3 regions of the Paenarthrobacter ureafaciens genome follow, and region 2 is predicted to be linked to each of the others. Evidence: riboswitches for the same ligand, from Rfam matches in the RefSeq annotation. Region 2 holds a riboswitch; each other region holds the start of a gene.

Region 1 (5,376 bases), 130 kb from region 2:
TACCAGCCCGATCGCCGCGGTGACGTGCACTCCGGATTCGAAGGCCACCCCTGCGGCCGCAGTCAGTGCCTCGGACAAGGGCGCGGGCAGTGCGGCCGCCGCATCAACCGCTCCGGCCAAGGTTTCCCCTGACTGGCCCGCAGCGGCAGCGGATACGCCGTCCGGTATCACCAGGTTGTGCTGGTAGGACGCGGTCAGGATGGAGCCCAGGACGGCGGTGCCCAGGAGCGATCCCAGTTCGTAGCCTGTTTCCGAGATGGCGGATGCCGCGCCGGACTTGTCCGCCGGGACCGAGCCCAGGATGAGGTCGTTGGAGATGGTCTCCGCAGCACCCACACCAACTGCCAACACCGTCAGTGCTGAGAGCAGGAACACCGGGCCGCTTCCGTGATCGCCCACGACAACCGCCAGGTACCCCACTGCGTTGAGGACCAGGCCGCCCGCCACCACGAAGCCGGGGCGGATCCGCTTCACCAGCGGCACCACTACCAGCCCTGCCACGATGGTGGCCAAGAGGGCCGGGATCATGGCAATGCCGGCCTCCATGGGCGACTGGCCTTCGATGAGTTGCAGGTGCTGGGCGAAGAAGTAGATGAACCCGGTCATGGAGAACAGGGACAGCACGTTGGCGACGATGGCCGTGCTGAACACTTTGTTGCTGAAGAGGCGCACGTCCAGCATGGGGCTGGCCAACTGCTGCTGCCGCCGCACGAAGAGCACGCCCAGTACCGCGCCGAAGAGCATGAAGAAAGCCGCGGTTGGCCCGAAGCCGTGCACGGCGAATTCCTTGATGCCGTAGACGAACGGAGCCATGGTGAGGACGGACAGGACGATGCTTGGTACGTCCACCCGGCCAGGGTTGGCGTCCTTCGACTCCGGAATGAGGATCCTGCCGAACGCAAGCAGGGGCAGGAGCAGGAACGTTGCCACCAGGAAGACAGCTCCCCACCAGAAGTGCTCCACCAGCCAGCCCCCAAAGATGGGACCGAGGGCTGCGCCGCCCGAGAACCCGGCTGCCCAGACGGCGATGGCGAGGCGGCGCCGGTTCGGATCGGTGAAGATGTTCCTGATCAGGGACAGTGTTGAGGGCATCAGCATGGCGCCGAAGACTCCAAGGGCTGCGCGGCCGGCTATCAGCCATTCAGCCGAGGGCGCGAACGCCGTAGCAGCCGACACCGCAGCGAAGCCTGTGCTGCCGGCCAGAAGCAGCCGCCGTCGTCCTATCCTGTCGCCGAGGTTGCCCATGGATACCAGCAATGCAGCCAGGACCAGCGGGTACGCGTCAACGATCCACAGAAGCTGGATGCCCCCGACTTCCAATGAGCGGGCGATCTCCGGTAGAGCGAAGGTGAGGGCGGTGTTGTCCACGGCCACCAGGAGAACCGGAAACATGAGCAGGGCAAGGGCCGTCCAGTCGCGCCATGCTGCCGTCCTGCCGTGGAGGCGACGGGTGGAAGTGCGGGGAGCTTTGGTTGCGGACGACGAAAACATGAACATTACTGTACCGTCCAGACGGTATAGTTTCAAAAGAGCTCAACACGCCTGTTTAGGGAATGATGGACACATGCCGCGAAAACCAGTTGCCAAGGATGCCGTCCTGGATGCCTTCGAGGCGCTCCTGATCGAGGTGGGGGAGCGGGCAGCAACGCTCGACGCCGTCGCGAAGCGCGCCGGAGTCTCCAAGGGAGGGCTCCTCTATCACTTCCCCAACAAGGAGGCCCTCATCAGCGCTTTGCTGGAACGCCTGGACCGCTTGGCGGAGGAAGACACCGAACAAATGATCGCGGCCCCGGACGGCGCAGCTGCGTACTTCATCCGGTCTTCAGTGTGGGCCGGTACGCCCATGGACCGGGCTTTTGTGGCGACCACCCGCTTGGCAGAGGTAGCCCACGAGGAGACGCGGAGGAGGTTTGCCGCCATCCAACAACGCTGGCTCGACGTGCTCGCCGAGGACGTTGGGCCGGAAGTCGCCAAAGCCGTCAGCTACATGGGTGACGGACTCTATTTCAACGCCATGTTCGAAGGCGGGCAGGCGGGCGGCAGCGCCGGGCGGGAGGCCGACGTCGGGATCCTGCTCGAGGTTCTGGAGCGACTGCGGAAGTAGCGCTCCGCCTATTTGCCGCGACGCCGGGCACGTAGGACAATTAACAATTGTGGTGCGCCTTGCAGCGGGCCGCGAACAACTGCATAAGCCTATGATCTGCGGCGGGAGAGTCCTGCAAAGCACGTGACGCAGGCGCCGTAGGAGCAAATCCTCCCCAGGAATCTCTCAGGCCCACGCACCGCCGCGGCTAGGCAACTCTGGAAAGCAGCAGGCAATCCGCCGTCAGTGGTGACGATTGTTGTGTTCACCGACGGTGCAAGCGGCGTTGCGCAGGCAACCCGCGGAAACTCTCAGGTCCAATACAGAGCGGGGAGGAACCCGAGCCACTGCGGCGTACCCAAGCGCCGCCCAACTAATGGAGTTCCTTCGTGACGGTTAGTTCAGCCTCCACCACCTTCGTCGATCGGCACATCGGTGCCCGCCGCCAGGCCGACATCGGCACCATGCTCAAGTCAGTCGGTTACGACTCCGTGGATTCCCTCGTGGACACCGCGGTTCCCAACGACATCCGCCAGGACGTTGCCCTGACGCTGCAGAACGCGCTGAGCGAGGTGGAGGTCCTTGCTGAACTCCGCAAGCTTGCTTCCAAGAACAAGACTGCTGTCCAGATGATCGGCCAGGGCTACTACGACACCATCACGCCGCCGGTTATCCGCCGCAACATTCTCGAGTCGCCGGCCTGGTACACCGCCTACACTCCGTACCAGCCGGAAATTTCCCAGGGCCGCCTCGAAGCGCTGCTGAACTTCCAGACCATGGTGCAGGACCTCGTTGGCCTTCCGATCGCCAATGCTTCGCTCCTTGACGAAGCCACCGCAGTCGCTGAAGCCGTGCTGATGATGCGCCGTGCCAACAAGAACAAAGCCGTCCAGGATGGCAAGACCGTCCTCGACGCAGACTGCCTGCCGCAGACCATCGCGATCGTGAAGGGCCGCGCTGAGGCGCTCGGCTTCGAGGTGGAGGTTGCGGACCTCTCCGCGGGACTGCCCGACGGCGACATCAACGGCGTCGTCCTCCAGCAGCCCGGCGTCTCCGGCCGTGTCTTCGACCACTCCGCCGTCATCGCCGAGGCGAAAGAGCGGGGCGCGCTGGTGACGGTTGCTGCCGACCTTCTTTCCCTCACGCTCATCACGCCCCCGGGTGAACAGGGTGCGGACATCGCCGTCGGCTCCGCCCAGCGACTGGGTGTTCCGCTGTTCTTCGGCGGCCCGCACGCCGCTTACATGGCAGTCCAGAAGGGGCTGGAGCGTTCCATGCCCGGCCGTCTGGTGGGCGTTTCCAAGGACGACGCCGGCGTCCCCGCCTACCGCTTGGCGCTGCAGACCCGCGAGCAGCACATCCGCCGCGAAAAGGCCACGTCCAACATCTGCACGGCGCAGGCTCTCCTGGCCATCGTCGCCTCGATGTATGCCGTTTACCACGGCCCCGAAGGCTTGAAGGCCATTGCCGAGACCGCCCACCACCACGCGCGCACCCTTGCGGCCTCACTGAAGGCTGCCGGCGTCGAGGTCCTGCACGGGTCCTTCTTCGACACCATCACGGTTCGCGTTCCGGGCCGCGGCGCCGAGCTCGTCGCTGCTGCCGAAGAGCGTGGCATCAACCTGCGTGGAATCGACGGGGACACCGTGGGTATCTCCGTGGATGAGACAACAACAACTGACATCGTCGGCAGTGTCCTTGAAGTTTTCGGTGCCTCCGTGGTTGAGTCCGCAGAGGGCTTTGCGCTGGAGGCTTCCGTTGAGCGCTCCAGTGAGTACCTGCAGCACCCCGTGTTCAACACCCATCGCTCCGAAACGCAGCTCCTGCGCTACATCCGCAAGCTCTCCGATCGCGACCTCGCGCTGGACCGGACCATGATTCCGCTGGGTTCGTGCACCATGAAGCTGAACGCCACGGCGGAGATGGAAGCCATTTCCTGGCCCGAGTTCGCCTCCATCCACCCCTTCGCTCCTGATTCCCAGACCGAGGGCTGGCGTGAACTCATCGCCGACCTCGAAGCCCAGCTGACCGAGATCACGGGCTACGACCAGGTCTCCATCCAGCCGAACGCCGGGTCCCAGGGCGAGCTTGCCGGCCTGCTGGCGATCCGCGGCTACCACCACTCCCGCGGAGACCAGCAGCGGAACGTCTGCCTCATCCCCGCCTCGGCACACGGCACCAACGCAGCTTCCGCCGTGCTCGCCGGCATGAAGGTCGTTGTTGTAGCCACTGCAGCTGACGGAACCATCGACCACGAGGATCTCAAGGCCAAGATCGAGGCCAACCGCGAAGTTCTCTCGGCCATCATGATCACGTACCCCTCTACCCACGGTGTCTACGACGCCGACGTGCGGGAAGTCTGCGACGCTGTCCACGAAGCCGGTGGCCAGGTCTACATCGACGGTGCAAACCTCAATGCACTGGTCGGTTTGGCGCAGCCGGGCAAGTTCGGCGGCGACGTGTCCCACCTGAACCTGCACAAGACCTTCTGCATCCCGCACGGCGGTGGCGGACCCGGCGTCGGCCCCGTTGCCGCGAAGGCCCACCTGGCCCCGTTCATGCCCGGCAACGCCGCATCATGGACCGAAGGCAATGACGTTCCGATTTCGGCATCGCGCTTTGGTTCGGCCGGCGTGCTCCCCATCTCCTGGGCTTACGTGAAGCTCATGGGCGGGCAGGGCCTTACCGAAGCAACCAAGTCCGCACTGCTGGCTGCCAACTACATCGCAGCCCGCCTCAACGACTACTTCCCGGTGCTCTACACAGGCGAAGCAGGCTTGGTCGCCCACGAGTGCATCCTGGACCTCCGCGAGCTGACGGCCAAGACCGGGGTTACGGCCGAGGACGTGGCCAAGCGCCTCATCGACTTCGGCTTCCACGCACCCACCCTGGCGTTCCCGGTGGCCGGCACCCTCATGGTTGAGCCCACCGAATCCGAGGACCTCGTGGAGATCGACCGCTTCATCGAAGCCATGATCACCATCCGCAAGGAAATCGATCAGGTAGCACATGGCGACTTCTCCGTGCAGGATTCCCCGCTTCGCCGGGCACCCCACACGGCAGCCGCCGTCGTAAGCTCCGATTGGGACCGCGCCTACCCGCGTGAGCAGGCCGCCTTCCCCGTCCACCACTTGAAGCAGGACAAGTACTTCCCGCCGGTGGGCCGCATCGATGGCGCAGCAGGCGACCGCAACCTCGTTTGTTCATGCCCTCCGATCGAAGACTTCGAGAACTAAGGGGATCCGGAAAATGACTGAGAAGCACACGGCCCTCTACGAGGAGCACAAGAAGCT
Region 2 (5,376 bases):
GGAGGAGGAAGTTGCCGCCGGAGGACCGTTCGCGAAACTCGTGAACCAAACCACGCCCGACGTCGCGGCAATCTTCACCGGCCACACCCACAAGGAATATGCCTGGGACGCCCCGGTGCGGGACGCCGACGGGCAAGCCACCGGAAAGACCCGGCCGATCATCCAGACCGGCAACTACGGGGAGAACGTGGGAACCGTGACCTTGACCGTGGACGTGGCTTCCAAGACGGTCACCGCCTACGAAGCATCGATCGTGGAGCGCACCACCGACACTCCCGAAAGCCTCGTTGCCGCCTACCCCCGGGTGGCAGCCGTGAAAACGATCGTGGACAAGGCCTTGGCTGACGCCAAAGAGATCGGCAACCAGCCGGTAGGGGCAGTGACCGCTGATATCACCACGGCGTTCACGCCGGACCCCGAAGGCGGCGCCCCCAAGCGGGACGACCGCGCGAGCGAGTCCACGTTGGGCAACCTCGTGGCGGACTCACTGGTGGACACGCTCAAGGCGCCGGAACTGGGTGCAGCGGAGATCGGCGTCGTGAATCCCGGCGGGCTCCGCAACGAGCTGTACTACGCCCCGGACGGAACCATCACCTATGCCGAGGCGAACGCGGTGCTGCCGTTCGTCAACAATCTCTGGACGACGTCCCTTACTGGCGCGCAGTTCAAGACGCTCCTGGAACAGCAGTGGCAGACCAACCCCGACGGAACGGTTCCGAGCCGCCCGTACCAGCAGTTGGGGTTGTCCAAGAACGTCAACTACACCTACGACGCCGCCCGCCCGGCAGGTGAGCGCGTCACCGGGATCTGGGTGGACGGTACGCCGATCGATCCGGCCAAGCAGTACAGGATCGGTACCTTCAGCTTCCTAGCCACCGGCGGTGACAACTTCCGCGTCTTCCAGGAAGGCAGCAACACCAAGGACACCGGGCTGGTGGACCGGGATGCGTGGATCAAGTACCTCCAGGCGCACAACCCGGTATCGCCCGACTTCGCGCGCCGTTCCGTAGCTGTTGCCAACACAACAGCCAGCGACGTCACGGCCGGAGATGCCCTGAGCCTGGCCGTTTCCAAGCTGGACCTGACGTCCATCGGCAGCCCGGCGAACAAGACCCTCAAGGCCTCGTTCGTCGACGCCGCAGGCACCACCGTGGAGTTGGGCGATGTTCCGGTGACCTCCGGTGCCGCGAACGTCAACGTCACGGTTCCCGCCACAGCAGCAGCCGGTACCGCGACGCTGGTGCTCACCGCCGTCGAAACCGGCACCACGGTCAAGGTCCTGGTCACGGTGGCGGAGAGCGTCCCGAATCCGCCGCAATGCACGGCACCGGCCAAACCATCCAAGTGGTACGACATTGCGGGCTGGCTCCGCTACGCCATCGCCTGGTTGGAATATCAGAGGTGCCTGAGGGGCTGACAAACCCCGGTTGGCAGTGAAGGGGCCAGGCCCCGCGTCCGTGTGGTCGCGGGGCCTGGCTTTTTGTGTCCTACTTGCGTGCGGGTTCAGGCTCGGGAAGCCGTTCAGCGTCCTCTTGCAGGCTCGCGCGGAAAGCTTCAAACCGGGCCACGTGGGCCGGCCGGCGGCGCAGGATGGCCCACGCGATGCCCAACGCCACGAACCACACCGGCGTGACAAGCAGCGCCATGAGGGTGTCCGGCTGCGTGGTCAATGCCCACATGATGAACCCGAAGAACGCGAAGACCACCCAAACCATCACAACACCGCCGGGCATCTTGAACGCGGAGCCATCGTGCAGTTGCGGACGACGCTTCCGGAAGGCGAGGTAGCTCGCCAGGATGATCGACCAGACGAACACGAAGCACACGGCCGACACCGTGGTGACCATGTCGAAGGCCTTGCCAACGTCCTGGCCGGCGTACATGAGGACGACGCCGGAGAGCAGCAGCACGCAGGAAAGGAACAGCGCGTTGCGGGGTACTTTGCGTCCGGAGAGCGCACTGAAGACTGCGGGCGCGTCGCCTTCCTGCGCCAAGCCGTAAACCATGCGGGACGTGGAGTAGATCCCGGAGTTCGCGGAGGACATCGCCGAGCTCAACACCACGAGGTTGACGATCGTGGCTGCGGCCCCAAGCCCGGCAAGCGAGAACATGGCGATGAAAGGGCTGTGGCCGGCCGCGAACTGCGTCCACGGAGTAACGGACATCAGGATGATGAGGGCGCCTACGTAGAAGAGCAGCACACGGATGGGAATGGAGTTGATGGCCTTGGGAAGGTTTTTCTCCGGATCCTTCGCTTCGGCAGCGGTGGTTCCCACCAGTTCAATACCCACGAACGCGAAGACTGCGATCTGGAAACCGGCCACGAACCCCATGAATTCGTTGGGGAAGAAGCCTCCATGGGACCAGAGGTTGGTGAAGCTGGCAGGGCCGGCATCGGACTGGAAGCCACTGAAGATCATGAACAGGCCCACGATGATGAGCGCCGCAATGGCCACGATCTTGATGAGGGCGAACCAGAATTCCGTCTCGCCGAAGGCCTTCACGGTTGCCAGGTTCAAGAGCAGGAGGATGCCGATCGTGATGAGTCCGGGAATCCAGAGGGGCAAGCCCGGCCACAGCTCTTCCGAGTAGCCGGCTATCGCAATGACGTCCGCGATGCCCGTGATAACCCAGCAGAACCAATACGTCCATCCAGTGAAGAATCCCGCCCACGGACCCAGAAGGTCTGCGGCGAAGTCGCTGAAGGACTTGTAGTTCAGGTTGCTCAACAGCAACTCGCCCATGGCCCGCATGACGAAGAACAGCATGAAGCCGATGATCATGTAGACGAAAATGACGGAGGGCCCGGCGGCGGAGATGGTTTTCCCGGAGCCCATGAACAGGCCGGTTCCGATGGCACCGCCAATGGCGATCAGTTGGATGTGGCGGTTGCTGAGTTGCCGTTCGAGGTGGGGCTCATGGTTGTTGTCTGTTGGCGGGCGCTGAATCGTCATGAGGAACTCCATTGTTCAGGCGGCACCGGAATGCCACGATGATTCGGGTTCCTCCCCGCTCTGTCATTGACCTGAGAGTTTCCGCGTGCCTGCAGGCAGGAACGCTTGCACCTTCGGTGAGCCCGGTGGGAACCGTGCTTCTTTCCAGAGTTGCCTCGCCGCGGCGGTACAGGGTGCCTGAGAGATTCCTGGGGAGGGTTTGCTCCTACGGCGCCTGACGGGATGTACCGGCAGGACTCTCCCGCCGCGGATCACTAGCGCGCATCACCAGCCGGTGACGCAGATCACACACTAGCGAAGGGCGGGCACCCGCTGCAAACGCCCGGCATCCACGGTCGTCATAAAAGGGGTTAAAGCCCCAGGATGCTCCGCGCGATCTCGTCGGCGTCGCGCAGCGTCCGCTGTCCGCTGGTGTAGGCCTGGCCCGTTGCCGGTTTCGCCTCGGCAGCGATGGCGGTCCCCCACTGGGTTGCCGACAGCTGAAGGCCCAGCACGTACAAACCCTCGGTTACCGAGCCGTTCGCGGCCACGGGCCGGTAAGGATGTGGTTCCACATCCAGGCCGGTGGTCTGCACCGGCGTCCCCTCGACGCTCATCATGATCTTGGTTCGCACCAGGCCGTCCTCCATGAGCTGTTCCAGCAACGGGGAGACGTTGATACCCACCCGGTTGGCGGGCGACATCGCTTCAATCAGGGTCCTCGCCTGCACGGGCGCATCCCGCACCCAGGGCGAAAAGGCGCGGAAGACCTTGGCGTTTCGGTCCACGCTGAATTTCGGGTCCGGCCCCACGAAACTCACGACGCCGGCACGCGCCAAGGCGGCCAGCTGCTCCGAACGAAGTGCGGGAGGCCCGCTGGCCAGTCCCTCGACGAAGGATTCGAACCAGCCGCGCAGCTCCGCCACCCACGACTCATCCGTGATTCCACCGTCCGCCACCACGGTCTTAAGGATCGCGCGGCCCGTATGGAGTGCGCCGATCGCCATCTTCACAGGATCGGCTTCGCCGAGCTCCGAACGCAGGGCATCATCATCCAGGTAATCGGTGATGGCCTTGTCCAACTCGCGGCGGGAGGCGAAGGTCCGGCCCGCCAACGGGGCGGCGAGCGCCCGAAGGTTCAGCCGGCGCGAAGCCACCACGTGTTTTTCGACCAGCGCCCCCACTTCGGTTTCCCAGTTGCCCGTTGCGTGCGCATGCGGCTGCAGCGCGTCCTCCAGGTCGGCCAGGAATTGGGCCGAGTCCCGGATCGCGGCCGGTTGGGACCGTGCCAACGTTGCGTAGTACGCCCACAACGCGTCCCGGTGCAGGAGCGGCCACAGATCATGGTCGAAGCCGGGCTGGATCCCCGCAGCCCGGAAGCGGTCGACGGCGGCTTCCGTCAGGTAGCGGAGGGTGATGCTCGTGGCGTAGTAGCCGGACAGCCCGGCTTTGGCCCGGTACGGGGTGCCTCGCCTGGACGCTGCGATGATTTTCGGTTCGCGCCCGGAAGCACGGTACTCCAGGGCGCCGGTACCCGGGGCGACGGCGTCCACGAATTTGCCGCCGCGGCCCTCGGTCAGCTGCCCCATGACGTCGAAGAAGTTCAGGCCCATTCCCCGGACCAGCACGGGTTCGTTGTCCGGCACTATGGACCAGTCCACGTCGGCCGGAGGCGCCGGAGGGAAGTACAGCAGTCCGTGTTCTTCGGCGGCCACCTGGAAGGAGCGTTGCTCGGGGTTCAGGCGGGCTTCAATGTGGCCAAGGGCGAGCACCACCGAATCGACGGTGAGGGTACCGCCGTCGGCCAGTTCGACGTCGAACGCCTTACCCGCCGGGCGGGCCGCCACCGCCGACGTTTCATGGAAGGTGACGTCCACGCCGTCGGGCACCCGCTGGAGCAGCTCAGCCAGCGTCTGCTGCAGGTAACGCCCGTACAGGGCGCGGCTCGGGAAGTTGTCGGACGCCAGCGCGGACAACTCGGCCTTCTCGGCGTCGCTGAGTCCCTGGCCGTCACGACGCCGGGTCACGCGCCATTCGTCGAACGAACCGCCCGCCAGAGGCGGGGCAAGCTCCGGTTCCTGGGGAATCAGGGTGGGATAGAACGACTGCGTGTTCATCAGGTACAGCCGGGACTGCCCGGGCTGCCAAACGTGCCCCGAACCGGCCGGATAGGGGTCAATGACGTGGATGTGGAGCGTGCTTCCGCCGTTCCCTGCCGCCGCCCGGTTCGCGAGCAACCGCTCAAGGACGCTGGTACCCCTGGGACCAGCCCCGACAAGGGCAACACGGTTGGTTTGGGAAGTAGCCACGCTCAAGCTTAACTTCTGCATGACTTGCTTCCCTTTTACCTGTGTTGCTTGGATGGGGCGATGACCACCACAGCAGCTGATCAATCGCCCTTGCCCGAAGAACGCGAGCAGCCAGGGCCCCGCCACGCCGACGT
Region 3 (5,376 bases), 1.1 Mb from region 2:
GATCATGATGGCCGACAAGACGTCACGGTTCGCCTCGATCTTGGCCTTGAGATCCTCGTGGTCGATGGTGCCATCGGGCGCCGTGGCAACCACCACAACCTTCATGCCCGCGAGCACGGCGGACGCTGCGTTGGTGCCGTGTGCCGAGGCGGGGATGAGGCAGACGTTGCGCTGCTGGTCTCCGCGGGAGTGGTGGTAGCCGCGGATGGCGAGGAGCCCGGCCAGCTCGCCCTGGGACCCGGCGTTCGGCTGGATGGAGACCTGGTCGTAACCCGTGATCTCGGTCAGGTCAGCTTCCAGGCCGGTGATCAGCTCACGCCAACCTTCGGTCTGGGAATCAGGAGCGAAGGGGTGGATGGAGGCGAACTCGGGCCAGGAAATGGCTTCCATCTCCGCCGTGGCGTTCAGCTTCATGGTGCACGAACCCAGCGGGATCATGGTGCGGTCCAGCGCCAGGTCCCGGTCGGACAGCTTGCGGATATAGCGCAACAGCTGCGTCTCGGAACGGTGCGTGCTGAACACGGGGTGCTGCAGGAAGTCGGAGGTACGGAGCACGTCCGAGGCCAGTTCGAACCCTGCCGCGTCCCCGACCGGACCAGCGCCGAAGGCGACGGCAACCGCGGAGAGGACCTCCGGCGTCGTGGTTTCATCAACGGAAACACCCACGGTGTCCTCGTCGATGCGGCGGAGGTTGATGCCACGTGCTTCGGCGGCACCGATCACCTTGCTTGCCTTGCCCGGGACGCGGACGGTGAGGGTGTCGAAGAACGAATCGGAGACGAGTTCGCGGCCGGCCTTCTGCAGTGCCGTGGCCAGAACGCGAGCGTGGCCGTGCACAGTCTCGGCGATCGCCTTGAGTCCGTCCGGACCGTGGTACACCGCGTACATCGAGGCAACGATCGCGAGCAGGGCCTGTGCCGTGCAGATGTTGGACGTGGCCTTTTCGCGGCGGATGTGCTGCTCGCGGGTCTGCAGGGCGAGGCGGTAGGCGGGAACGCCGGCGTTGTCCTTGGACACACCAACGATGCGGCCCGGGAGGGTGCGCTCCATGCCCTGGCGGACGGCCATGTAAGCGGCGTGCGGGCCACCGAAGAACAGCGGAACGCCGAAGCGCTGCGCGGTTCCGACGGCGATGTCCGCACCCTGCTCGCCCGGGGGCGTGATGAGGGTGAGTGCCAGCAGGTCGGCGGCAACGGTGACCAGTGCACCGCGCTCCTTCGCGGACGCGATCACGGGGGCGTGGTTGAACACCCGGCCCGAGACGCCCGGCTGCTGGAGGACGACGCCGTTGATGTCGCCGTCGGGCAGTCCTGCGGAGAGGTCCGCAACCTCCACCTCGAAGCCGAGCGCTTCTGCGCGGCCCTTCACGATCGCAATGGTCTGCGGGAACAGGTCGGCGTCCAGGACGGTCTTGCCGTCCTTCGCGGTCTTGTCCTTGTTGGCGCGGCGCATGAGCAGCACGGCCTCGGCAACGGCGGTGGCTTCGTCAAGGAGGGAAGCGTTGGCGATCGGCAAGCCCGTGAGGTCCTGGACCATGGTCTGGAAGTTCAGGAGTGCTTCGAGGCGGCCCTGGGAAATTTCGGGCTGGTAAGGGGTGTAGGCGGTGTACCAAGCCGGGGACTCAAGGATGTTGCGGCGGATCACCGGGGGCGTGATGGTGTCGTAGTAGCCCTGGCCGATCATCTGGACGGCAGTCTTATTCTTGGCCGCGAGCTTGCGGAGTTCGGCCAGAACCTGGGTCTCGCTGAGGGCCTTCTGCAGGGTCAGCGGCGAGGACTGGCGGATGGAATCGGGGACCGCAACGTCAACCAGGCCATCAACGGAGTCGTATCCAATGGCCTTGAGCATGGTGTCGATATCAGCCTGGCGGCGGGCGCCGATATGCCGGTCCGCGAACGCGGTTGGGGAGGATTGAACAGTCAAGAGGAACTCCAGGATTCAGGCGCCCGCTGAGCGCCATGGTGAATATGGGTTCCTCCCCGCTCTGTATTGGACCTGAGAGATTCCGTGGACTTGGTTGCCCACTTGCACCGTCGGTGAGCCCGGTTGCCCGGACTGCTTTCCAGAGTTGCCTCGCCGCGGCGGTACATGGGCCTGAGAGATTCCTGGGGAGGATTTGCTCCTACGGCGCCTGACTGGATGTACCCGGCAGGACTCTCCCGCCGCAGATCAAAAGCGTGTGCGCCACCTCGGTGACACGCTTCACACCATAGCGGGTGATCGCGAAGAAAGGCAAGACGCGCAGGTCAGGGCGGTTGGGAAGTGCTAGAGCGTCCCCCGCAGGGCGGCGGGAAGTGATAGAGCGTCCGAAGGTCCGTTGCTCTATCACTTCCCCTCCCCTTTTCCGGGTTGCTCCAAGGCTTCACATTTCGGAACCGCGCGCAAATCCATTTGAGTTAGGTTAGGCATACCTTCTATCTTGCCTTGGTGAGTATTCAGCCGGATTTGGCCGGAGTCTCCTTTGCCGCCCATTTGGCATCGTTTGGAGACCGGCCCGCAGTACACCTCGGAACAGACACAGTGAGCTACGCCCAACTGGCCTGCCGAGTCCAGGAGATGGCGGCGTCGTTTGGCAGCGCCCGCCGCCTGGTCGCCCTCGAGGCCGACAACACTTTGTCGTCGTTGACGGTGTACCTGGCAGCCCTCTCGTCGGGCCATCCGCTGCTCATCCTTCCCTCCGGCGGAGGCCCTGCCGTTGAGTCGCTGCTGGCGGCTTACGAGCCGGATCTCATTGCGCGCTCCGTCGACGGTGGAACAACCCTTGAAGAACGCCGCTCCGGGAGCAAGCACGATCTCCATCCCGAACTCGCCCTGCTGCTGAGCACGTCGGGCTCAACCGGATCACCCAAACTGGTCCGCATCTCCGCAGCATCGGTGCAGGCGAATGCGCAGGCCATTGCGCAGTACCTGCATCTCCGTCCGGCGGACACGGCGGCCACCACGCTTCCCCTGTCCTACTGCTACGGCATGAGCGTCGTGAACAGCCACCTCCTGGTGGGTGCCTCAATTGCCCTCACGGATCTGTCCGTGGTTGACCCGTGCTTCTGGGAGCTGATGCGGTCGCGGTCTGTCACGTCTTTCGCCGCGGTTCCCTACACCTTTGACCTGCTCGAACGCGTGGGCTTCGAAACCATGGAGCTGCCCAGCCTCCGGTACATCACCCAGGCGGGCGGACGCCTGGACCCTGCCCGCGTGCGCCGTTATGCGCAGCTCGGCCAGGAGCGTGGCTGGGACCTCTTTGTGATGTACGGCCAGACCGAAGCGACAGCACGGATGGCGTACCTTCCCCCGGATGAGGCCGCTGATAACCCCAACGCCATAGGGGTCCCCATTCCCGGAGGATCCTTCCGGCTGGAGCCCGTGCCCGGCCTGGATGAGAGCGAGCTCGTCTACTCCGGGCCGAACGTCATGCTGGGTTACGCCGAGCAGCCATCGGACCTCGCCCGGGGACGGGACATCACCGAGCTCCGCACGGGCGACCTCGCACGCAGGGGGCCGGGAGGCTTGTACCAGATCGTCGGGCGGCGGAGTCGCTTCGTGAAGATCGTGGGGCTGCGCGTTGACCTGGGACGGGTCGAAAAGATCCTGGCCGACTACGGCGTCACGGCAGCAGTTGCCGGGTCCGACAGTGGCCTCGTGGCCGCGGTCGAAGGCAAGCATGAACTCTCCATTCTCGCGAAGACCGTGGCGCAGGACCTTGGCATACCCCGGGCGGCGTTGACCCTCTGCTCAGTCGACTCGATTCCACGGCTGGTCAACGGAAAGACGGATTACCCTGCCGTCCTCGCCTTGGCATCGCAGGAGCCGCAAAGGAACCCGGAGCTTCCATCCGCAAAAGCCTGCGATGACCCCAAGACCATTTTTGCCGATGTTCTTGAGCGGACCGACGTCAAGGAAACGGACACGTTCGTCTCATTGGGCGGCGATTCGCTCTCCTACGTAGCCGCGTCGGTCCGGCTGGAAAGTGCCTTGGGCTACCTTCCCGACGGGTGGCACCTGATGCCGGTGTGCGAACTGACTCCCAAAGAACCGGAAGCGAAGCCAGCAGGGCCCAACAAGGCGGGACCCAACCCACAGCCGGGGACGGCGCCGCAGCGTCGCAGGTTGATTGCGCGCATGGAGACCGGGATCGTCCTGCGGGCAGTGGCCATCATCTTCATCGTTTCCACCCATGTGGGCCTCTTCGACTGGGAAGGGACGGCCCACGTCCTGATAGCGGTGGCTGGATACAACTTTGCCCGGTTCCAACTGTCGGGCCCACGCCGGGAACGGCTCAAACGGCAACTGAAGGCGGTGGCACGGATCGCCCTGCCCAGCATGGCGGTGATCGGCGTGGCCTTCGCCACCACGGACGACTACGGTTGGCACAACATTTTCCTGCTCAACACGTTGGTGGGGCCCCAAGGCTGGACCGACATGTCGCGCTTCTGGTTCATTGAGATCCTGGTGCATATCCTGGTGGGCCTGGCGGCGCTGCTGGCCATCCCCGCCCTGGACAGGGCACAGCGCAGGTGGCCGTGGCTGCTTCCGCTCAGCCTCGCGGCGATTGACCTGCTCCAACGGTTCGACGTGATCGAACTCCCCTACCCCGGGCAGGGGCCCGTCCTGTGGCTTTTCGCCTTCGGCTGGGCCGCCGCTTTGTCCAAGACGTGGTGGCAACGCTCGGCCATGACCCTCGTGGCGCTGCTGACCATTCCGGGATCGTTCTCCAGCGAACCCCGCAGCGCCACGGTCCTGGTGGGGTTCCTCATCCTGCTCTGGATAACCACCCTGCCTGTGCCGCGGGGCCTTCACCGGATCACTGCGTTGCTGGCCACGTCTTCCATGTACATCTACGTGACGCATTGGCTCGTTTATCCACTGTTCGCCGAGGCCAGCCTCGGCCTGGCAGTTGCGGCGTCGCTGGCCGGTGGCATCGCCTACTGGGCGTTTGCCACGAGGGCCATGGGTGCCGCCGAAAGGTGGCTTGGCCGCCGTCGACCTTCACGTGCCTCCACCGCGGAGGCCGTCGCGTGACATCGCCCTGATACTTGCGGGTGGTAGTTTGTTCTCTGCTTTGAGCGATGAGCACCGACTGATCAGAGGACATGACATGTTTAAGGGTTTCAAGGACTTCATTCTCCGCGGCAACGTGATCGAGCTGGCGATCGCCGTCGTCATTGGCAGCGCCTTCACCGCACTGGTGGGCGCGTTCACCAACAACATCATCAACCCGGTGATCGCAGCGGCCGGCGGCGTCAACGCCGATGGCCTGGGCTTCCGGATTTGGCCTGACAACGAGGCCACCTTCGTGAACCTGGGGGCCGTCCTGACCGCTCTGGTGACGTTCCTGATCACCGCTGCCGTGGTCTATTTCATCTTTGTGGCGCCCATGAA

The links. Region 2 has a riboswitch for glycine ahead of cycA (D-serine/D-alanine/glycine transporter). Riboswitches for the same ligand answer to the same signal wherever they lie in the genome.
Region 1: another riboswitch for glycine. It lies ahead of gcvP (aminomethyl-transferring glycine dehydrogenase); the one in region 2 lies ahead of cycA (D-serine/D-alanine/glycine transporter).
Region 3: another riboswitch for glycine. It lies ahead of gcvP (aminomethyl-transferring glycine dehydrogenase); the one in region 2 lies ahead of cycA (D-serine/D-alanine/glycine transporter).

The regions. Positions count from the first base shown of each region.
Region 1 is NZ_SBHM01000007.1:2,249,283-2,254,658, forward strand. Features, by position in the region: gene AUR_RS14830 (MFS transporter) at 1-1,491, opposite strand, end outside; gene AUR_RS14835 (TetR/AcrR family transcriptional regulator) at 1,565-2,104, shown strand; glycine riboswitch at 2,197-2,295, shown strand; gene gcvP (aminomethyl-transferring glycine dehydrogenase) at 2,473-5,319, shown strand; gene gcvT (glycine cleavage system aminomethyltransferase GcvT) at 5,333-5,376, shown strand, end outside.
Region 2 is NZ_SBHM01000007.1:2,115,985-2,121,360, reverse strand. Features, by position in the region: gene AUR_RS14210 (ExeM/NucH family extracellular endonuclease) at 1-1,417, shown strand, start outside; gene cycA (D-serine/D-alanine/glycine transporter) at 1,488-2,954, opposite strand; glycine riboswitch at 3,109-3,208, opposite strand; gene AUR_RS14200 (FAD/NAD(P)-binding protein) at 3,305-5,242, opposite strand; gene AUR_RS14195 (prolyl oligopeptidase family serine peptidase) at 5,303-5,376, shown strand, end outside.
Region 3 is NZ_SBHM01000007.1:1,036,052-1,041,427, forward strand. Features, by position in the region: gene gcvP (aminomethyl-transferring glycine dehydrogenase) at 1-1,923, opposite strand, end outside; glycine riboswitch at 2,073-2,172, opposite strand; gene AUR_RS09060 (AMP-binding protein) at 2,428-5,016, shown strand; gene mscL (large conductance mechanosensitive channel protein MscL) at 5,093-5,376, shown strand, end outside.